Regions from separate parts of the Pseudomonas sp. B21-048 genome, predicted to be linked through region 4. Evidence: predicted binding sites of a transcription regulator. Region 4 holds the regulator's gene; each other region holds the start of a gene.
The links. Region 4 encodes FliA, which starts transcription of late flagellar genes. Its sites were predicted from a motif close to CTAAAGTTTNNNNNNNNNNNGCCGNTAA; they were not measured.
Positions count from the first base shown of each region.

Region 1: LOY56_RS19705 (methyl-accepting chemotaxis protein) is a predicted target of FliA. The motif match lies at 4,306-4,333, and genes of this name have one in related genera.
Region 2: flgM (flagellar biosynthesis anti-sigma factor FlgM) is a predicted target of FliA. The motif match lies at 3,804-3,831, and genes of this name have one in related genera.
Region 3: LOY56_RS11995 (methyl-accepting chemotaxis protein) is a predicted target of FliA. The motif match lies at 2,035-2,062, and genes of this name have one in related genera.

Region 1 covers NZ_CP087168.1:4,185,314-4,190,926, forward strand. The annotation lists gene LOY56_RS19690 (glycerophosphodiester phosphodiesterase) at 1-708, shown strand, start outside; gene LOY56_RS19695 (PepSY domain-containing protein) at 817-1,122, shown strand; gene LOY56_RS19700 (GAF domain-containing sensor histidine kinase) at 1,282-2,460, shown strand; gene LOY56_RS19705 (methyl-accepting chemotaxis protein) at 2,568-4,193, opposite strand; gene LOY56_RS19710 (transporter) at 4,471-5,493, shown strand.
Region 2 covers NZ_CP087168.1:4,112,088-4,117,700, forward strand. The annotation lists gene flgC (flagellar basal body rod protein FlgC) at 1-271, opposite strand, end outside; gene flgB (flagellar basal body rod protein FlgB) at 275-682, opposite strand; gene cheR (protein-glutamate O-methyltransferase CheR) at 1,042-1,869, opposite strand; gene LOY56_RS19365 (chemotaxis protein CheV) at 1,916-2,848, opposite strand; gene flgA (flagellar basal body P-ring formation chaperone FlgA) at 2,930-3,691, shown strand; gene flgM (flagellar biosynthesis anti-sigma factor FlgM) at 3,868-4,194, shown strand; gene LOY56_RS19380 (flagella synthesis protein FlgN) at 4,243-4,710, shown strand; gene LOY56_RS19385 (flagellar brake protein) at 4,799-5,545, shown strand; gene LOY56_RS19390 (MFS transporter) at 5,610-5,613, opposite strand, start outside.
Region 3 covers NZ_CP087168.1:2,562,597-2,568,209, forward strand. The annotation lists gene pnuC (nicotinamide riboside transporter PnuC) at 1-167, opposite strand, end outside; gene LOY56_RS11995 (methyl-accepting chemotaxis protein) at 274-1,908, opposite strand; gene LOY56_RS12000 (undecaprenyl-diphosphate phosphatase) at 2,200-3,030, shown strand; gene LOY56_RS12005 (DUF1294 domain-containing protein) at 3,027-3,455, shown strand; gene LOY56_RS12010 (MmcQ/YjbR family DNA-binding protein) at 3,452-3,811, opposite strand; gene LOY56_RS12015 (LysR substrate-binding domain-containing protein) at 3,808-4,716, opposite strand; gene LOY56_RS12020 (FMN-dependent NADH-azoreductase) at 4,846-5,457, shown strand.
Region 4 covers NZ_CP087168.1:1,541,705-1,547,317, reverse strand. The annotation lists gene LOY56_RS07065 (chemotaxis protein CheA) at 1-1,506, opposite strand, end outside; gene LOY56_RS07060 (protein phosphatase CheZ) at 1,553-2,341, opposite strand; gene LOY56_RS07055 (chemotaxis response regulator CheY) at 2,364-2,735, opposite strand; gene fliA (RNA polymerase sigma factor FliA) at 2,903-3,643, opposite strand; gene fleN (flagellar synthesis regulator FleN) at 3,640-4,470, opposite strand; gene flhF (flagellar biosynthesis protein FlhF) at 4,587-5,613, opposite strand, start outside.

The DNA.
Region 1 (5,613 bases), 2.6 Mb from region 4:
AAGATCCTGACCCTGGACGAAATCATCGACATCGCCCAGGGCAACCCACTGCACAAGCCGGGCCTGTACATCGAGACCAAGGAGCCAAAGCAGTTTCCCGGCATCGAGCGTGACCTCAAGGATAAATTGCAGGACCGCGGCTGGCTGAGTCCGGCCGGTTCAAAACTGGCGAAGAGCAATCTGGCGGTCGGCCAAGGCAAAGGCAAAGGCAAAGTGGTGCTGCAAACCTTCGAGAAGACCAGCCTCGAATTGCTTGAGAAGGAAATGCCGCAAGTGCCGAAAATCCTGTTGCTGTGGGTGGGCGAAGGCAGCATCGAGCCGAAATCCAAAGTGACGTTCGCCGAGTCCGGCGACAAGGATAAAGCGACCTGGTACGCCAAGCAGGAACCAAAAGACAAAGCCGAGTTCCAGCAATGGGTCGAATACGCCAAGGCCCAGGGCGCTATCGGCACCGGCCCTTCGGCCGCACTGACCCAGCGCGGCGATCAGAGCTATTCGGACCTGGTGCAACCGTGGATGAACCAGTACACCCACGATCAGGGCCTGCTGGTACACGTCTACACCATCGACGATGCCGTGGATTATCAGAAAGTGACGGATGCCGGCGTCGACGGCATCTTCACCAATCGCGCCAGCGAACTGCTGAAGTTCTATAAGCGTCCGGCGGCGGCGAGCGTTGCGCAGTTGTTGCAGAACAACGGGTATTGATTCGAGACCGCGAAGCTTTTAAGCCGACGCCACGAGTAATTAAGCGTGAATTAAGTTGCGCTGTTTAACCTGATCCCACTTAAACAGCTCATCCAAGGAAAGAACTTCATGAAAACCTTAACTGCCCTATTCACCGCCGCTACCCTGACGCTCACCGCTGGCTTGGCGCAGGCTGACGTTCGTATCGACCAGATCCCTGAGTTGGTCAAGAGTGGCAAGATCAAACCCCTGGAAGAACTGAATCAGGCCGCCCTGAAGTTGCACCCGGGTGCCACGATTACCGACACCGACCTGGATAACCACTTCAACGGTTACGAATATGAAGTTGAACTGCGTATGGCGGATGGCACTGAGTGGGACGTCGACTTTGATGCCACCACGGGCAAGGTTTTGAGCGACAAACAAGACAAATGATTCATCTGCAAAAAGCCGCACGATTCTCGGATCGTGCGGCTTTTTTTGCATTCGGCATCAGGCCATTCGCTGAAGCGACGAACGAAGGCGCGCTATTTCGCGCAAGCCCGCTAGAATCCCTCAAAACCATTCGGCATGTTGAAGCAGAGAACCACGGATATGGGGCAAACAGCGGCAGCAGACATCGCCACAATCAGCCGGATCAGCGCGGTGCCGGCGATTCTTCAGGTAATCAGTGAGTTGACCGGGTTGCGGTTCGCGGCGGTGGCGCGTGTTATCGAAGATTCCTGGATTGCTTGCGCGGTGCTCGATCGACTGGATGTCGGTTTGCAAGTGGGCGATGAACTGGATCTGGTCTCCACCCTGTGCAACGAAATTCGCCTGGGCCACCACTCGGTGGTGATCGACAAGGCCAGTGAAGATCCGCTGTATCGCAATCACCACACGCCCAGCACTTATCCATTCGAAAGCTACATGGCCGTCCCGATAGTGCGCACAGACGGGCGCTTTTTCGGCACCCTTTGTGCCTTTGATCCCACTCCGGCGCCGCTCAAGTCCAGCACGATCCAGAGCACCATGGAGTCTTTCGCCCGGATGCTGGCGCTGCAGATCGAAGCCGAAGAAAACCTGCAACGGACCGAAGCGTCGCTGATCAAGAAACGTAAAACCGCCGAATTGCGCGAACAGTTCATCGCCGTGCTCGGCCATGACCTGCGCAACCCCTTGTTTGCCATTAGCGCCGGTGCCGAAATGCTTCTGCGTAAAGTCTCTGACCCCGCAAATGAGCAACGCGCCCGGCACATCCTCACCAGCGCCCAACGTGCGACCAAACTGGTCGATGACGTGCTGGACTTCGCCCGGGGCTCACTGGGACGGGGCATTCCCATGAACATCGAGCCGTGCCCGGATCTGGGAGATGCATTGCGGCATGTCATTTCCGAGATCCAGAGCATTCACCCTAAACGCATCATTCAGTCGTCGATTGGCGACCTGAGCAACATTCATTGCGATCGCGAGCGGGTCGCACAGTTGCTGTCCAATCTGGTGGCGAACGCAGTTGTCCATGGAGACCCCGACGGCCCGGTCGAGGTCAGCGCGCAAATCAAGGAAGGGCACTTTGTGTTGAGGGTAAAAAACCAGGGGCTGATTGCCGAGGATGCGCTGCCGCACCTGTTCCAGCCCTACTCCAAACCAGCCGACGCAAGACCGCAGGCCGGCCTCGGGTTGGGGTTGTACATTGCCAGTCAGATTGCGCAGTCCCATGGCGGGAAACTGGAGGTGGTCTCGACCGAGCTACAGGGTACGACGTTCATCTTCAGCTTGCTCCCACGGACTTGAGCGGCGGTGCCGAGCACCGAACCGACGGACTGCCAACCTCATCCTGCAACGCCTGTAACCACGCCGCCGTCACCGCCTGCAACAAAGCCCAAGTGTGGCCGCTTTCACTAGGCGCTCAACCGCGCCGTCACTTCATTCAACTGCCCCGACAACCCATGCAGATTGTGGCTGGCCGCTTCAGTGCGCTGCACGTTGTCCAGGTTGGTACTGGCGATGCTGGTGATTTCGGTGAGGTTACGCGAGATGTCTTCGGCCACTGAAGTCTGCTCTTCAGCGGCGGTGGCGATCTGGCGGTTCATGTCGCGAATGGCTTCCACGGCATGAGTGATGCGCTCGAGCATGGCGCCAGCCTGGGTTACTTGCTCGACACTTTGCTCACTGCGCGACTGGCCGCTTTCGATGGCTTGGGCCGCGTCCACAGCACCGGTTTGCACGGTTTGAATGATCTGATTGATCTCGATGATCGACGCTGCCGTGCGCTGGGCCAGGCTGCGTACTTCATCGGCGACCACCGCAAATCCGCGGCCGGCTTCACCGGCACGGGCCGCTTCGATCGCCGCGTTGAGCGCCAGCAGGTTGGTTTGTTCGGCGATGCCGCGAATCACTTCCAAGACCTTGCCGATGCGTCCGCTGTCTTCTTCCAGACGACGGATAACCGTGGCGGTGTTGGCAATTTCGCCGCGCATTTGGGTGATGGTATGAATGGTGCCCTGCATGACTTTTTCGCTCTGCTGGGCGGACTGATCAGCATCATCGGCCGCACGTGCCGCATCGGCTGCGTGGCGCGCGACTTCTTGCGCAGTGGCGGACATCTCGTTCATCGCCGTAGCCACCTGATCGGTACGGCTGAACTGCTCGTTGGTGCCACTGGCCATGAGGCCGGCAATGGAATTCAGCTCGCCGCTGGCGGTGTTCAGATCCGTCGCACTGCGCTGTAAACGACTGAAAGTTTCGGCGAGGAAATCGCGCAAGGTATTGGCGGCCTTGGCCAGGTTGCCCAACTCGTCCTGACGGGTGCTGGCCACGCGTTCGGCAAAGCGGCCCTGGCTGAGTTGTGTCACGTAGTCGATCAGTTTGCGAATCGGCTCCACCAGGTTGCGGTTGACCAGCCACAGGCTCAACAGGCCAATCAACACTCCCGACAGCAGCATCACCACGAGCCCCAGCAATACAGTCTGAGCGGCGCTGGCACTGATCAGCTTCGATTGTTCGATGCCCTGTTTGCGCAGTTCGCTGACCAATTCATTCATCTGTTCGCTGGCCGCACGGTCGACACCTTTGACCGCGTTGTCGCCGGTCTCTGGGTCGGCACCGGCAGCGGCGTAGGCATCACGGCCCTTCTGATAGGCCGCACCTAATACACGATGCTCTTCACGCAGGCGTTCGATGCGAGTCTTGAGTTGCGGCTCGATGCCCTTCTGCCCGGCCAGTTCGCCGAGAATGCCCTGCACGTCGCGCTGGCGGTCCTCGAACTGCTTCCAGTATTTGTCCAGGTTCGCAGGTTCCTTGCCGCGCAGCAGAACGTTTTTCCACTCCTGAACCTGCACCTTGAATTGCAGGTTGGCTTCATCAATCAATTGCGAGGTGTGCAACGGACCTTCAATCAGGTTCGCGTAGTTCTGAACGCCATTGGACAGAAAGTGAAAGCAGGCCAACGCGATCAGCAACATCGCCAGCAGGCTGCCGCTCAACAGGGCAAGAATTTGTGCTCGCAGGGACTTTTGCAAAAACATCGAGTGATATCTCATGACGAAGTTGAAGCACGACTTATAGACGTGCGAGGTGTCCGGACATCCCTGTCAGCGACGCTGGTTTATGACCAGAATCGGAAGATCGACAACAGCCTCATCGGCGGGCCAGAGCCTTTCTTGAGTTTCTTCCGACCACTGGCAGCGGGCGGTTTTTTCGGCGCCATTCAACTGTCACAAAACCTTCAGAATTGCTTGCGATGATGAGGCTCAAGTGAACCTGGGAAACCTGCAACAGGCGTCCCCCTCACAGCGAGACCTCATGAACCACAGCATCGACCAGCGCCATCGCGATTCCGACCTGTTCGGCCTCCTTTACGGCTTCAGTTTTCGCCCCGGCGAGCGCGGTCAGGAAATCGATTCGGCCAAGGCGCTGCACTGCCTTCAACAACCGGACGACAGTGATGAATTCCTCTGGTTGCACCTGAACCTGGCCCACGCCGCATGCGAGCGCTGGATGAAAAGCCATCTGGCATTGCCTGACGAGTTTTTCGAAGCCTTGCACGAAGGTTCCCGTTCGACGCGCATCGAGCATGTCGATTCGGCGTTGCTGGCGGTGGTCAACGACGTGGTGTTCAACCTCAGCAGCATGGTCTCCTCGGATGTCTCGACGCTGTGGGTCTGTGCCCGCAGCCGGCTGATCATCAGCGCCCGACTGCAACCGCTGCACTCGGTGGACAAGCTGCGCTCTTCGGTGAAGGCCGGTGAATGCTTTCGCTCACCGCTGGAATTGCTGGTGCATTTACTGCGCGATCAGGGCGAAGTGCTGACGCAGATCGTGCGCAAGACCAGCCTCAGCGTCGATCAGGTCGAAGATGAGTTGCTGTCTTCGCGCCTGTCGACCAACCGGGCTGAGCTGGGCGCCAACCGCCGGGTGCTGGTGCGCCTGCAACGGTTGCTGGCGCTGGAGCCGGGCTCGTTGCTGCGCCTGCTCAATCGTCCGCCGCAATGGTTGCAGAAAGAGGACGTCAAGGAGCTGCGCAAGTCCACCGAAGAGTTTGCGCTGATCATCAACGACCTCACGGCCCTCGGTGAACGGATCAAGCTGTTGCAGGAAGAAATCGCCGCCAACCTCAACGAACAAAGCAACCGCACGCTGTTCACCCTGACCGTGGTCACGGTGCTGGCGCTGCCGATCAACATCATCGCCGGTTTCTTCGGCATGAACGTCGGCGGCGTGCCGCTTTCCGGTGACCCAGAGGGGTTCTGGATTCTGGTGGCGCTGGTCGCGACGTTTACCCTGATTGCCGGGCGCTGGGCGTTTCGCAAGCGCCAGGATTATTGATTACCACCACCGGCACCATCGCTCGACGCAGAGCGTCCGGGGCGGCATTACCACGCGGAGCGTGGGAACGATCAGATCGTCGGATCGCGGCCCCACAAAAAACCCAAACACTGACCCAGC
Region 2 (5,613 bases), 2.6 Mb from region 4:
AGCGCGCTTCAAGGTTGCTCTGGTCTTCGACCACGCCCAGTACTTGCACGCCTTGACCGGCCGCGTCCTGGTTCTGGAACAGCGAATCGCTGCCGCCGCTTTGGCCACCCTGGAACATGGTGGCGAACACCGGGTGACGGGCACGGTAAGTCTGGTCGATGCTCGACGAGACGGTCTCGGCGTTGGCGATGTTCGAGGCCACGGTGTTCAAGCGAGTGGTCTGGGCACTCATGCCGCTACCGGCAATGTTGAAAACACTGGATAGGGACATGGATTACTCTCCGCGCAGGGCTGACACCAGCCCTTTGAATTTACTGTTGAGCAGGGTGAAGCTGGCCTGGAAGTTAACCGCGTTTTCCGCGTAGTTCGATTGTTCCAGCTGGGCGTCCACGGTGTTCTGGTCGATCGAGGGCTGCATCGGCGTGCGATACATCAGCGACTCATCGCCGTTGCCCAAGCCTTCAGCTTCGATGTGACGGCTGTTGGTCATGTTCAAGGCGAAGTTGCCGTTTTTGGTTTTCTCGTTCTGCTCGGCGAGCACTTTCGAGAAGTCCAGATCCCGAGCCTTGTAGTTCGGGGTGTCGGCGTTGGCGATGTTGTTGGCCAGGACTTCAGCGCGCTGAGCGCGAAAGCCCAGGGCTTGTTCGTGGATACCGAGCGCTTTATCGAAGCTGATGCTCATGTCGGGAAACCTTCGGGTGACCTGATTTTTCGTACGATGGACATAGCAAGCGGCGTGCCAATTCAAAAAAGCCCGTAAACCGGGGCTTTGCCCGCAATGGCGAGACGGCAATGCCAGAAAAGCGGCAACCGATTTCCGCCACCTGCCGCTTTTCTGCCGCTTTCTCACAGGCAATACCCAATCATCTGTAGGAGCGAGGCTTGCCCGCGAAAGCGGTGTATCAGTCAATGATGATGTTGTCTGACACACCGCTTTCGCGGGCAAGCCTCGCTCCTACAGGTGATGCGGCGTCTATGAGGATCAGACACAAAAAAACGGGAGCCCCATGAGGACTCCCGTTTTTTTATGCCACCAACGAATCACTTCGCCTTGTAAATGATCCCCGGGCTGCACTGGACCATTTGGTAATGATCCGGCAAACCGTTCAGCGCTTCGGATGCGCCAAGGAACAGATAACCGCCTGGCTTCAGCGTGCTGTGGATGCGCAACAGGATGTCTTTCTTCACCTCGGCAGAGAAGTAGATCAGCACGTTGCGGCAGAACACGATGTCGAACTTGCCCAGGCTCGCGTAGCTGTCCAGCAAGTTGAACGAGCGAAATTCCACCCGACTCTTGATCGGCGCCTTGATGGCCCAGCGCCCCGGCCCTTTCGGGTCGAAGTAACGCTGAAGGCGCTCGGGCGACAAGCCGCGGCCGATGGCCAGGCTGTCGTACTCGCCAGTCTTGCAGTTGGTCAGCATGGTGCCGGACAGGTCGGTGGCAACGATCTGCACCCCCGCCTTCAACTGGCCCATGTTGACCCGCTCGAACTCATCGACGGACATCGACAACGAATACGGTTCCTGGCCCGATGAACACGCGGCCGACCATATCCGCAGGCGCTGGCCGGGGCTTGCCTTGATGGCTTCAGGCAATACCTTGTTCTTCAAGACTTCAAACGGATACGTGTCACGAAACCACAGGGTTTCGTTGGTGGTCATGGCATCCACCACCATCTCGCGCAAACCGCTGCGCGGCTGGGTCTGGATGCGCTGAACCAGCTCACTCAGCGATTTGATGCCCTGCTGTTCCATCAGTTTGTTGAGACGGCTCGAGACCAGGTATTGCTTGTTTTCACCAAGCAAAATGCCACAGGCTTTTTCCAGGAAGACCCGGAACTGTTCGAAATCCAAATTACCCGTAGACAATGATGCGGCCTCTTAAATCATGTTGACCGCCAGGGGCAAAGCGCCCCTAGCTGATATCTGCTGCTTTGATCCGGTCGACCACCCGGGATGCCAAGTCATCAGGACGGAACTTGGCCAGGAAGTCATCGGCACCGACTTTCTTGACCATCGCCTGATTGAACACACCCGACAACGAAGTGTGCAGGATGATATGAAGCTTCTGCATGCGCGGGTCGGCGCGGATCTCGGCTGTCAGGGTGTACCCGTCCATTTCCGGCATCTCGATGTCGGAAATCATCATCAGGAACTCGTCTTCCGGCTTCTTGCCCTCATCGGCCAGCTTGCGCAAGTAATCCAGCGCTTGCCGACCATCGTTCAACGCCACCACTTCGACGCCGATCGTTTGCAGGCAACGGCTCACCTGTTTGCGCGCCACCGATGAGTCATCGACCGTCAGTACGCGCAAGGACAACGCCTTGTGCTGAGTCTCGACATCCACCACGCCCACCGAAATCGCTTCCGGTGTCGGTGCCACTTCCGCCAGCACCTTCTCGACGTCGATGATTTCGACTAACTGGTTGTCGACCCGAGTCACCGCCGTCAGGTAGTGATCGCGCCCGGTGCCCTTGGGTGGCGGATGAATCTCCTCCCAGTTCATGTTGACGATGCGCTCCACCGACCGAACCAGGAAACCCTGGGTCTTGGTGTTGTACTCCGTGATGATCACGAAGGGATTGCTCTGATCTTTCAACGCACCGGAACCGGTCGCCATCGCCAGATCCAGAATCGGAATGGTCGCCCCCCGAATATTTGCCACACCGCACACGACAGGACTGGACTTGGGCATCAGGGTCAGCTTGGGGCATTGCAGCACCTCACGAACCTTGAATACGTTGATCCCATACAGCTGCTGGCCGTCAAGACGGAACAACAACAGCTCAAGGCGATTCTGCCCTACCAGTTGCGTGCGCTGGTTCACCGAATCCATTACACCAGCCATGCCAGACTCCTACAACCAACGCTAAGTGTGTTGCGACGCACATTCATCACTAAACGGCACGGCGCTTGCTTTTTAACTCTTATGAACACAGAACCGACATTTTTTCGACGCCTGACATCCACCTGCCGCAGATTGCTCTGCGTGATGCCGGCCGTTTGCCTGTTCAACGCTGGCAGCCCTGCCCTTGCTGACGCGGTTACCTTGCCTGACATGCTTATCGGCGTCACTCAGGGCTTTCTTGAATTCACCGTAGAAGACTATCTGGCCACCAGTCAAACGCAAGGACGCTACGAGATCGAGGTCAACCAGCTCGATCCGCGCTTGCGTATGCCCATGTGCGACAAGGAATTGACAGCCACCCTTGAAAGCCCGGCGAGGCCTCTGGGCCGGGTCACGGTCAAGGTTCGCTGCGACGGCGCTTCCCCCTGGACCGTTTTCGTACCCGCTCAAGTACGGCTGTTTCGCGACATCGTGACGACCACCCGCCCCCTCAAGCGCACAGGGATTATCGAGCCTCAGGACGTGACCCTGCGCGAGCGTGATATCAGCCTGATCAATCAGGGTTTTCTGACCTCTGTCGATCAGGCGATCGGACAAAAACTTACCCGACCAATGGTCGCCGATCAGATCATTACCCTGGTGCATCTCGAACAGGCGGAAGTGATTCGCAAGGGCGATCAGGTGGTGATTACCGCCCGCAGTGGTACGCTCAGCGTGCGTATGCCGGGCGAGGCACTGTCCAATGGCGGCATCAGCGAACAGATTCGCGTGAAAAACCTTAACTCCCAGCGAGTCATCAAGGCACAAGTCACCGCGCCGGGCCAGGTAGAAGTTTTTATGTGAGTGGCCATGTAAAACACTCTGTTCTGGAAGATATGGCGCGCCACTCGGCCGTCCCCTAAACTGTGCCGCAGGCAGGACGCGCGGGTGCACGCACGCTCATTGATAAATGGGCCTAAAGTTTTCCGGGAAATAGCCGAAAACATGGCAAGCGTCCAAATACCCAGAGGTTTTTTGTCATGGTCATCGATTTCAGTCGTTTAAACAGCTCCTCGTCACTAACGGGCGGTACACGTACCAGCGCTGCGAAGGAAACCGTCGAAGCCGGCCAATCCATGCCGCTGAATACCCCGGCCGAACAGGCCAGTACCACCAAAAGCGGGGAATCGGTACACCTCAGCAATGAGGCTCAACAGTTGCAGAAGGTCACTGACAAGCTGCGCGATCAACCTGCCGTCGACAATGCCCGCGTGGCCGAGTTGAAAGCAGCGATTGCCGATGGCAGCTATAAAGTCGACAGCAACCGTGTAGCCAGCAAACTGCTCAACTTCGAAGCCCAGCGCTAGGCCACGGCCCGCGCCAGGCTTTTGGACGCTTAAAACCCAAGGCCAGCCATGCACGACACTCATTTACTGCAACTGATCATCGACGACTTTGCCCCGGCACAACACTTGCTGCAATTGCTGCAAACCGAGTCCCTCGCCTTGCACGGTCGCGACATGCCACTGCTTGAAGAGATTCTGGCGCAGAAACAGGCATTGATCATTTTGCTCGAGCAACATGGCCGCAAGCGCAGTGAGATCCTCGTCAGTCTCAACCTGCCGACCCATCGCCAGGGCCTGGAACAATTGGCCAGCCATTCAAGCATTGGCGAACAGTTGCTGGCACAGAGCGACGTGCTGACCGACCTTCTGGCCCAATGCCAGGCCGTCAATATCAATAATGGCCAGTCGATTCTGGTGCAGCAGGCCGCCACGGCCAATCAGCTGAAAATCCTCACCGGTGGCGAGCCACCAGCGCTCTACGATGCCCGCGGTTCAACCTCCAAACTCGCAAAACCGCGTCCGCTCAGCCAGGCTTGAGCCTTTCAATGCACACACTCTATCAAGACGCGAAACATGCTGGCAAAATGCCGGCCAGTAGTCATATTTGCCTGGAGATTGATGCCCCGTGTCCAATGCCTTAAACGCGGAAGATGCTCCGCAGCCACCCAAGGTGCTCACCACGCCCCTGGAAATCTCCGGCAACCTGCGCCAGCTGCAAGACAGCCATGACCCGCTGATCATCACGTTCCACGAGCGCAACCAGCGCTTCCAGAGTTATCTGGTGGACATCGATCGCGACAGTAACATGATCGCCCTGGACGAAATGATCCCTCGCGACGGTGAACGCTATCTGCTGGCTGGCGAACCGTTCAAGGTCGAAGGCTTTCACGACGGTGTACGCATCGCCTGGGAAAGCAATGGCCCGCTGACCATCGACGAATCCGGCGATGGCCGCTGCTACCGTGGCGCGCTGCCCGATGAAGTGGTTTACCACCAGCGCCGCAATGCTTTTCGCGCCGCGTTGAAGCTGGCGCAATTGGTCAATGTCGACCTAGGGGGCGACAAACTCAAGTCGCCCATCAGCGGCAAACTACTGGACATCTCCGCCACCGGCTGCAAGTTGCGCTTCGAGGGCGACATCACCGCCAAGCTACAACTGGGCCAGGTCTATGACCGCTTCGTTGCCGCCCTGCCCTTCGGCAACATGACGGCACCGGTGGAGCTGCGTTACCTGCACTTCGAAGAAAAGATCAAAATCACCTTTGCCGGCGTTCGCTTTCATAACATGAGCGGTCTGGTGCAACGGCAGGTCGAACGGTTCGTCTATCAGCTTCAGCGCGAAGCGCGGCGCTTCGATAAAGACGACTTCTGATACGTCGCTCCCATAAAAAAACGGGCAGTCCCTTGCGGTGACTGCCCGTTTTTTTATGCCTCGATCAA
Region 3 (5,613 bases), 1.0 Mb from region 4:
TAGATCACTTGCAGCAGCATGTCCGAATACAGCTTCACCTCAAAAAAAATCCAGCTATACAGCAGCACCATGACCAGCCCGATCGGCCAGCACCAGGGGTTCTGTTTGACCGTCAACCAGACGGCAATCACGCCGAGGGCGGCAGCAAACAGTTCAAGCCCGGACATGGAGATTCCTTGGTGTTGTACAAATGAGGGGGGCGAATTGTACCCGGATTGTGGGGAATGGGGCTTGCCAGTCCCTGTAGGGGCAACGCCGGGTGCTGGGACGGAGTCACACCCGAAATTGCTTCAGCAACCCGTTCAACTGCTCACTCAGTTCCTTGAGATGTACGCTGGCCACGCTCGACTGCTCGGCCGCCAGTGCCGTGCTGTGGGACAACCCGGCTGCTTGGGTGACGTTCTGATTGATGTCTTCCACCACGTGGGCCTGTTGCAAGGTCGCACTGGCAATCGAAGCGTTCAACCCGTTGAGGTTGCGCAAGGCCTGGCCGATGGCATTCAGGCTGGCGCCGGCCAGGCCGGCCTGTTCGATAGTCAGTTGTGACGCACGGCTGCTGTCGCCAATCACCTTGACCGCCGCTTCGGAATGGCTTTGCAGGCGTTCGATCATCGACTGGATTTCCGCCGTGGACTTCTGGGTGCGCTGGGCCAGCAGGCGCACTTCATCGGCGACCACCGCAAACCCGCGACCTTGCTCGCCGGCCCGGGCGGCTTCAATGGCTGCGTTGAGGGCCAGCAAGTTGGTTTGCTCGGCGATGGAGCGGATCACTTCCAGAACGCTGCCGATTTGTGTGCTTTCGGCGGCCAGCGTACGAATCACTTCGACGGCTTGATCGATGGTCGAAGACAGCTTGTCGATCTGCTGCAGGCTGCCGTCGATATTGACCTGCCCCTGTTGCGCCTGAGACTCGGCATTGCGCATTTCGCTGGCCGCGTGCCCGGCGTTTTTGGCCACATCCTGCACACCGTAGGTCACTTCGTTGATCGCGGTCGCCACCAGCTCCATCTGCTGCGACTGCTGCTGGCTGCGTTGCTGGGCTTGCGCGGCATCGTTGCCCAGTTCGCTGGAAGACTGACCCAGCGCGCTGGCGGAGGTTTGCAGCTGACAGATCACCAGGCGCAGTTTTGCGGTAAAGGCGTTGAAGTGCCGGGCCAATTGTGTGACTTCGTCCTGGCCGTGGGTATCGAGGCTGCGGGTCAGGTCGCTTTCACCGCTGGCGATATTGGCCATGGCGTTCACGGTTTCCTGCAACGGGCGCACGATGCTGCGGGCAATCATGATCACCAGCAACGCCATGATCAGGGCAATCACCAGGCCCACGAAAGAGGCCTTCCAGACCTGAGCATAAAACTCGGCCTGCATGTCATCGATATACACCCCCGAACCGATCACCCAACCCCAGGGTTCGAACAGTTTGACGTAGGAAGTTTTCTCCACCGGCGCGTTGGCACCCGGTTTCGGCCAGCGATAGTCGACCATACCGGCGTCCTTGGCCTTAGCGATGGCGACCATCTCGTTGAACAGCGCGAAACCGTCGGGGTCGCGGATCGTCGACAGGTTCTGGCCTTCAAGTTTCGGATTGGTCGGGTGCATGATCATGACCGGCGTCAGATCGTTGATCCAGAAGTAGTCATTCTGGTCGTAGCGCAAACCGCGCACGGCGGTCAGTGCCTGCTTTTGCGCGGCGTCACGGGTGAGGGTGCCGGCATTTTCCAGGCCGTGGTAGTAGGTAAGGATGCCACTGGCGGTCTGCACCACATGCTGGGTCTTTTGGGCCTTGGCCTGATAAAGGTCGTCGTGAATCTGCTTGAGCATCAACACGCCCAACGTCGATAGCATCACCACGGCCACGATCAAGATGAGCCACAAGCGTCGGCTGATCGACACACTGCGCAAGCTGTTCATACGCTGTTACTCCGTTTTCTTGTTCTTGTCATAAACGATCGCCAGCATCCAACCACACTTTGTCGATCGGGCCTATGCGACTCAGGTCCTATTACGCGGCAGCGAAAACAAGGCGTGTCTGATAGGATTTCGGCCCCACGCGAAAAAACCTGAGTTCCAGTTTGTTTTTCACGGCATTTGTACGGTTTTGTGGGGATCTTGTGCGCGCGGCATGTCAGCTACGCTGATCGCAATGAACGCTTAAAAAATATTAACGGAGCATGCCTGGGGGTATTGCTTCTTGGGGGATTGATGGATCTTTGGACGGCCTTTCAGGCATTGATTTTAGGCGTTGTAGAAGGGCTGACGGAGTTCTTGCCCATTTCCAGTACCGGGCACCAGATCATTGTGGCGGATTTGCTCAATTTTGGCGGTGAGCGCGCCATGGCCTTCAACATCATCATTCAGCTCGGCGCGATCCTGGCGGTGGTCTGGCAGTTTCGCCGCAAGATCTTCGACGTGGTTATCGGTTTGCCGACGCAGCCCAGCGCTCGACGCTTTACCGCGAACCTGTTGATTGCCTTCCTGCCGGCCGTGGTATTGGGGGTGATTTTCGCCGACTTGATTCACGAGTACCTGTTCAACCCGATTACCGTGGCCACTGCATTGGTCGTGGGCGGGATCGTCATGTTGTGGGCTGAACGCCGTCAGCATGAAGTGCATGCTGAAAGTGTCGACGACATCACCTGGAAAGACGCCCTGAAAGTCGGCTTCGCCCAGTGCCTGGCGATGATTCCGGGGACCTCGCGTTCCGGCTCGACGATCATTGGCGGCTTGCTGTTCGGGTTGTCGCGCAAGACGGCCACCGAGTTCTCGTTCTTCCTCGCCATGCCGACCATGGTCGGCGCGGCGGTGTACTCCGGCTATAAATACCGCGATCTGTTTGTGCCGGCGGATTTTCCGGTGTTTGCCATTGGCTTCATCACTGCGTTTATCTTTGCGATGATCGCCGTCCGGGCCTTGCTGATATTCATTGCCAGCCACAGCTACGCGACATTCGCCTGGTATCGCATCGCGTTTGGTCTGGTGATCCTGGCCACTTGGCAATTCGGCTGGGTCGACTGGACAGCGGTCAAACCATGAGTGACTCCGCCGCACGCCACAACCCCGGGCGCAAGTCCGGGGGAGCCATTCAAAACCTGCGGCTGAAACTGCTGGCGTTCGCTGTGCTGTGCGCAGTGCCATTATTTGGCTCGGTGTCGCTGTGGCTGCGCGGGGTGTCGGTGATTCCCCTGGCGGCCTACGGCATCGTCAGCGTGCTGGCGTTTTTCCTGTACTGGAGCGACAAGCACAAGGCCCGCGCCGACAGTTGGCGCACGCCGGAGAACGTGTTGCACGCGGTGGAGCTGGCGGGCGGTTGGCCGGGCGCCTTGCTGGCCCAGCAAGCGTTTCGGCACAAGACCCGCAAAGTCTCGTTTCAACTGGTGTTCTGGCTCATCGTGCTGATGCATCAGGTGTTCTGGATCGATCAGCTGTTTCTGGGCGCTAACCTGTTTGCATTGCTTTAAAGCAGCAAGCCGACCTGCGTTCGCTTGGGCAACTTACTCACCACCAGTTGGTGAGAACGTCGCAGCAAGCCTTGCAGCTCTTCGGTGCCCAGCGGGTAGGGCGTTTCCATGATGACCCACTGGGCCCGGGCCAGATACGGCGCCGGGTGAATGCCCGGCCGGTCGCAATGGCCCAGGAACAGGTCCTTGTCGACCTTGAACGCCAGGGACTGCCCCCGCAGGTTCTGCAAGGCGAACATCTTGTTCCCGGCAATCGAAAACACCCGCACGCCACCCCACTTGTAGTCTTCCCGCGCACCGGGCAGTGCCAGGCAGAATTGCGCGACGTCCTCTTCGCTCATTAGTCCCGCTTTCATAACAGTCTGTCCCCACACGCATTGAATGATTCGATCAAATGGTCGATCCAGGCACGCACCGCCGGCATCACCCCGCGTCGATGAGGGTAGACGGCTTGCAGCCAGCCGCCCGGCAATGACCAGTCGGGAAGCAGTTGCACCAGCGCGCCATTTTTCAGCTCTTGCTCGCAATGCATCATCGGCAGCATGGTAAAGCCCAGGCCGCTGAGGGTGCAGGCTTTGCGCACGATGAAATCGTCAATTCCCAATCGCGCTTCCAGGCTCAGATCATAGCTTTTACCTGTTTGATCAAGCAGGCGGATGTGCACCATGCGGTCGGCTTCCAGAGCGCCGAGCACGGGCAGGTTTTTCAGGTCTTCGGGATGATTGATTTCACGGCCGAGCAAAAATGCAGGGCTGGCAACCATCGCCATTTGGGCCTGCCGCAGGCGGCGGGTGACCAGCAATGGATCTTCATCACCCAAATCCCGCACTCTCAAGGCGACGTCGACGCCCTCGTTGATCAGGTCAACCCGACGGTTGAGCAACATCATCTCCAGCTGAACCTGAGGGAATTTCTCCAGGAAATGACTGATCACTCCAGGCAGAATTTCGTGGGCCAACCCGACAGGACAGGACACTCGCAAGCGCCCTCGGGGTTCGCTGGACATGCTGGCCACCGCTTCGTCGGCCATCTCGGCTTCCAGCAGCATCGCCTGGCAATGGCGCAAATAACGCTCGCCCACGGCGGTCAGGTTGAGCTGGCGAGTGGTGCGTTGCAGCAGACGTGCGCCGAGGCGCTCTTCCAGCTCGGCGATGCGTCGCGATAACCGCGACTTGGGAATCCCCAGCAAACGCCCGGCCGCCGCGAAGCCACCGGCTTCGACCACCTTGGCGAAGTAGTAGAGGTCGTTGAGGTCTTGCATGATTTAAATCCAATTGTTCTATTAGTGGGACGAACTATCGCATTGTTGCCGACTAATCAGTTATTGGTTTCGTCGATAGGATTGTTTCCATCAGATCGCCGGTGGCGATCCTCACTTTGGAGATCCCACATGAAATTACTGCATATCGATTCGAGCATTCTGGGCGACAACTCAGCTTCCCGTCAGTTGAGCGGCGAAGTCGTCAAAGCCTGGCAAGCCGCGGAGCCTGGCGTCGTGGTGACCTACCGCGACTTGGCCGCCGATGCCATCAGCCATTTCTCTTCCAGCACCTTGGTCGCCGCCGGCACAGCCGCTGAGCTGCGCAACGCCGCGCAACAGCACGAAGCCGATCTGAGCGGGCAGGCTCTGGCCGAATTCATCGCCGCTGATGCCGTCGTGATTGCCGCGCCTATGTACAACTTCACCATTCCGACCCAACTCAAGGCCTGGATCGACCGCATCGCCGTGGCCGGTCAGACTTTCCGCTACACCGAAGCCGGCCCTGAAGGCCTGTGCGGCGGCAAGAAAGTCGTGATCGTCTCGACTGCCGGTGGTCTGCATGCCGGTCAAGCGACCGGTGTTGCGCACGAAGATTATCTGAAAGTACTGTTCGGCTTCCTCGGCATCACTGACATCGAGTTCGTTCGTGCCCATGGCCTGGCCTACGGTGATGAAGTGCGCAGCAAAGCCATGAGCGACGCTCAGGCGCACATCAGCGAGCAATTGTTCGCTGCCGCGTAAGGCTTGCGTAAAGTCGTAAACAGTCGGGCAATACCCCTGAAACTCTGTATTCTGGTCATCGTGATGGCCAGGTACGGAGTTTTTTGTTTCTGGCGGTTATCAGTCTCTGGCCCAGGTTATGCAGTCGAGGGTTAACATCTGCGGTCAGGTAATAAG
Region 4 (5,613 bases):
CACCTTGCCGCTGCGAGGCTTGCCCATCGCTTCGCGATCAGCCGGCTCTTCGATACCGTGGTCGACTGAGTTGCGCACCAAGTGGACCAGCGGGTCGGCCAGGGCCTCGACGAGGTTCTTGTCGAGGTCGGTTTCTTCGCCGACCAGTTCCAGGTTGATCTCTTTCTTGAGCTGGCGAGCCAGGTCGCGAACCAAGCGCGGGAAGCGCCCGAAGACTTTCTTGATCGGCTGCATCCGGGTCTTCATGACCGCGGTCTGCAGGTCGGCCGTGACCACGTCGAGGTTCGACACGGCCTTGGACATGGCTTCGTCGCCGCTGTTGAGGCCCAGACGGACCAGGCGGTTACGCACCAGTACCAACTCGCCGACCATGTTCATGATTTCGTCGAGGCGCGCGGTATCGACCCGCACGGTGGTCTCGGCTTCGCTGGCCGGTTTTTCCGGTGGTGGCGCAGCCGGGGCACGAGCAGGCGCCGGGGCGGCGGTGGCAGCAGGCTTGGGCGCTTCGGCTTTTGGCTCAGGCGCTTTGGCGACAGGCGCCGGTGCCGGTGCCGGTGCAACAGGCTTGGCGACGGGTGCCACTACCGCAGAAGCAGCGGAACCCACTTCAGTGAATTTGCCCTTGCCATGCAATTCGTCGAGCAGCGATTCGAACTCATGATCGGAGATCAGATCGCCGCCAGCCGCTTTAGCGGTTGGCCCAGCCGGGGCCGGGGCCGACGCAATCGCCGACTCCAGTGCATCGACCGCAAAGTTGCCTTTGCCATGCAGCGTGTCGAGCAGTGCTTCGAATTCGTCGTCGGTAATGTCGGAGCTGTCGCCTGCCGCTTTCGGAGCAGCCGGTGCGGTAGGTGCTGCGACCACGGCATCGGCAGCGAACTGGCCTTTGCCGTGCAATTGATCGAGCAACGACTCGAACTCGGCATCGGTGATTTCGTCACTGGCCGCCGTATCGCTGGTCGGTGCCGGAACAGCGGCGGGCGCCTCGGCCTGGGCCTTGACGGCATTCAGCGAGTCCAGCAGTTGTTCGAATTCGTTATCGGTGACGTCACCTGATTCGCTTTCAGCGGCAGGCTCTTGCACCACTTCAGCGACGGGTGCCGCTTCATCGGCGGTTTGCGGCTCGGCCAGACGAGCCAGAGCAGCCAGTAATTCAGGCGTGGCAGCCGTGATCGGGCTGCGTTCGCGGACTTCGCTGAACATGCTGTTCACCGCGTCCAGTGCTTCGAGAACCACGTCCATCAGTTCCGAGTCAACGCGACGCTCACCCTTGCGCAGGATGTCGAACACGTTCTCGGCGATGTGACAGCACTCCACCAGCTCGTTGAGCTGGAGGAAGCCGGCGCCCCCTTTTACAGTGTGAAAACCGCGAAAAATTGCATTGAGCAAATCCGCATCATCCGGTCGGCTTTCAAGCTCGACCAGCTGTTCGGACAGTTGCTCTAGAATCTCGCCGGCCTCAACCAGGAAATCCTGAAGGATCTCTTCATCGGCGCCGAAGCTCATTAAGGGGGTGCTCCTACAGGTCTAAAAACCTAAAAAACCTAGAACTCTAAAAACCTAGGCTGGATAGCAAATCGTCCACATCGTCCTGACCGGACACAACGTCTTCTCTTTTATCGGCATGAATCTGCGGACCTTCACCCTGAGAGAGATGTTTTTGTGGATCTTTTTCAGCCAGCATCGCTTCATGGTCATGTTCGATACCCGCAAAGCGGTCGACATGGCTGGCCATGAGCACGAGCTTGAGCAGATTGCTTTCAACTTCGGTGACCAATTGGGTCACGCGCTTGATCACCTGACCGGTGAGGTCCTGGTAATCCTGAGCCAGCAGAATGTCGTTGAGGTTGCTCGACACGATGCGGTTGTCTTCACTGCTGCGGGTCAGGAAACCATCGACCCGCCTGGCCAGTTCACGGAACTCTTCAGCCCCGACTTCGCGACGCATGAACCGTCCCCAATCCGTGCTCAGCGCCTGAGCTTCATCGCTCAGGCTGTTGATCAGCGGCGTGGCGTTTTCCACCAGGTCCATGGTGCGGTTGGCCGCGGCCTCGGTCAGCTTGACCACATAACCCAGGCGCTCAGTGGCATCCGTGATCTGAGACACTTCCTCGGCTTGCGGCATGTGCGGGTCAATCTGAAAATTGACGATCGCGCTATGCAGCTCGCGAGTGAGCTTGCCCACTTCCTGGTACAGGCCGCGGTCACGGGTCTGGTTGAGCTCATGGATCAGTTGCACAGCGTCGCCGAACCTGCCTTTTTCAAGGCTCTCGACCAGTTCGACCGCGTGTTTTTTCAGGGTCGACTCAAAATCGCCCTGTGAAGATTCGTTTTGCTCCATAGCTCCCCCGTGGCGCAGTACATCAACCGATGCGTTCGAAAATCTTCTCGATTTTTTCTTTCAACGCCTGGGCTGTGAAGGGTTTGACCACATAGCCGTTAACACCGGCCTGGGCCGCCTCGATAATTTGCTCGCGCTTGGCTTCAGCGGTCACCATCAGCACCGGCAGGTGCTTGAGCTTTTCATCGGCGCGCACGTGACGCAGCAGATCGATACCGGTCATGCCAGGCATGTTCCAGTCCGTTACCAGAAAGTCGATGCTGCCGCTGTTGAGAACCGGAATGGCAGTGATGCCATCGTCAGCCTCGACCGTGTTGGTGAACCCAAGGTCACGCAACAGGTTTTTTATGATCCGCCGCATCGTTGAGAAGTCATCCACGATGAGGATTTTCATGTTCTTGTCCAATTCGACCTCCAAGCAGTCTTAAACGCGCCCAGCACCTGGACGCGCCATTTCAATCAATCCGGCAAAGCACTCAATGACTGTCTGGAGCACAACAGATCGAGACCGGCGCGGTTCAACACCACACCCGCTCCATTCGCAGTGTCCCCACACTGCCTTCAGCGCGCTCGCCACTCCCCCAAACGCCCCCGCAAACGGGCCGCGCACTGGCTGTGTAACTGGCTGACCCGCGATTCGCTGACCCCCAGGACCTCACCGATTTCCTTGAGATTCAACTCTTCGTCGTAGTACAGCGCCAACACCAGTCGCTCACGCTCCGGCAAATTGGCAATCGCGTCCGCCAGCGCCGCCTGGAAGCGTTCATCTTCCAGATCGCGTGACGGCTCGATATGAGCACTGGCGCCATCCTCATGCAGCCCTTCATGTTCGCCGTCCTGCAACAGATCGTCGAAACTGAATAACCGGCTGCCCAGGGTGTCGTTCAAAATCCCGTAATAATCGTCGAGACTCAATTGGAGTTCGGCCGCAACCTCGTGATCTTTAGCGTCACGGCCGGTTTTAGCTTCAATCGAGCGAATCGCGTCGCTGACCATGCGGGTATTGCGGTGAACCGAACGTGGCGCCCAGTCCCCCTTGCGCACTTCATCGAGCATCGCGCCGCGGATTCGAATGCCCGCGTACGTTTCGAAACTCGCGCCTTTGCTGGCGTCATATTTGGTGGATACTTCAAGCAGGCCGATCATCCCGGCCTGGATCAGATCTTCGACCTGGACGCTGGCGGGCAAACGCGCCAGCAAGTGGTAGGCAATGCGTTTGACCAGTGGCGCGTAACGCTCGATCAGCTCGTACTGCGCGTCACGCGCCGAACTCTTGTAGAGGTTGTAACCGCTGGCTGTCATAGCACGGGTCCTGCCGTTTGTTGCACGAGGCGCTCGACGAAAAATTCCAGATGCCCACGCGGGTTGGCCGGCAGCGGCCAGGTATCGACTTTCTGCGCAATGGCCTTGAACGCCAGGGCGCACTTGGAACGTGGAAAGGCTTCGTAAACGGCCCGCTGCTTCTGCACGGCCTTGCGCACGCTTTCGTCGTAAGGCACCGCGCCAACATATTGCAAGGCGACGTCGAGGAAGCGATCCGTGACCTTGGTCAACTTGGCGAACAGGTTGCGGCCTTCCTGCGGGCTCTGCGCCATGTTGGCCAGGACGCGGAAACGATTCATGCCGTAGTCGCGGTTAAGCAGTTTGATCAGTGCGTAGGCGTCAGTGATCGAGGTCGGTTCGTCGCACACCACCAGCAAGACTTCTTGCGCTGCGCGAACGAAACTGACCACTGAGTCACCAATACCCGCGGCGGTGTCGATCACCAATACGTCGAGATTGTCGCCGATGTCGCTGAAGGCCTGGATCAGGCCGGCATGCTGCGCCGGGCTCAAATGAACCATGCTCTGGGTGCCGGACGCGGCGGGGACGATGCGGATACCGCCAGGCCCTTGCAACAGCACGTCGCGCAGCTCACAGCGGCCTTCGATCACGTCGGCCAGTGTGCGTTTAGGTGTCAGCCCTAGCAGGACGTCGACATTCGCCAGCCCCAGATCGGCATCCAGCAGCATGACGCGCCGGCCGAGCTCAGCGAGAGCCAGGGACAAGTTCACTGACACGTTAGTCTTCCCGACGCCACCTTTGCCGCCGGTCACCGCGATCACCTGTACGGGATGCATGCTGCCCATGTTCTTTCTTTACCTTGTCTTACTTAGACGGAGGCCACATTACTGGCTGCGCGCTCACCAACTGAACAATGCGTGGCAGACCATCGATGTAGGTACAAAAATTATTCATTAATACCTCAGCCAACCCGCTTGGTCGGGCCGTGGTAAAGGTCAGCGAACATATCAGCCATGGCTTCTTCGCTGGGTTCTTCCTGCATTTGCACGCTAACGGCGCGGCTGACCAACTGATGACGACGCGGCAGATGCAAATCATCCGGGATCCGCGGGCCATCGGTCAGGTAAGCCACCGGCAATTCATGACTGATGGCCAGGCTCAACACCTCGCCCAAGCTTGCCGTTTCATCCAGTTTAGTCAGGATGCAGCCGGCAAGGCCGCAACGTTTGTAACTATGATAAGCGGCGGTTAGAACCTGTTTTTGGCTAGTGGTTGCCAAGACCAGATAATTTTTTGATTTGATCCCTCGTCCGGCCAGGCTTTCGAGCTGCATGCGCAGTGCCGGATCGCTGGCCTGCAGGCCGGCGGTATCGATCAGCACTACGCGTTTGCGCAGCAAGGGTTCCAGCGCCTGCACCAGCGATTGACCCGGGTCAACGTGGGTGACCGACACGTTGAGGATGCGGCCCAGGGTCTTGAGCTGTTCCTGAGCACCGATGCGATAGCTGTCCATACTGACCAGCGCGATGTTTTGCGCGCCGTACTTGAGCACGTAACGGGCCGCGAGCTTGGCCAGTGTGGTGGTCTTGCCCATACCCGCCGGGCCGACCATGGCAATCACGCCACCCTCTTCCAGTGGCTCGACTTCTGGAGTGGCGATCATCCGCGCCAGGTGCGCGAGCAACATGCGCCAGGCCTGACGAGGTTCTTCAATGTCGGTAATCAGCGCCAGCAGATCGCGCGACAACGGACCCGACAGACCGATGCGTTGCAGGCGACGCCAAAGGTTGGCCTGGGCCGGGCGGCTGCCTTGCAGCTGATTCCACGCTAAAGAGCCAAGCTGCACTTCCATCAGTTCGCGCAGGCTGTTGAGTTCGAAACGCATCGAGTCGAACGCACGCGGGTCAACGCCGGTCGTTGCCGCAGGCGCGGGTGTCGGGCGCCGGGGCTCGGCCAGGGTCGGCTCGGTCAACGGTTCGGCGGCGGTC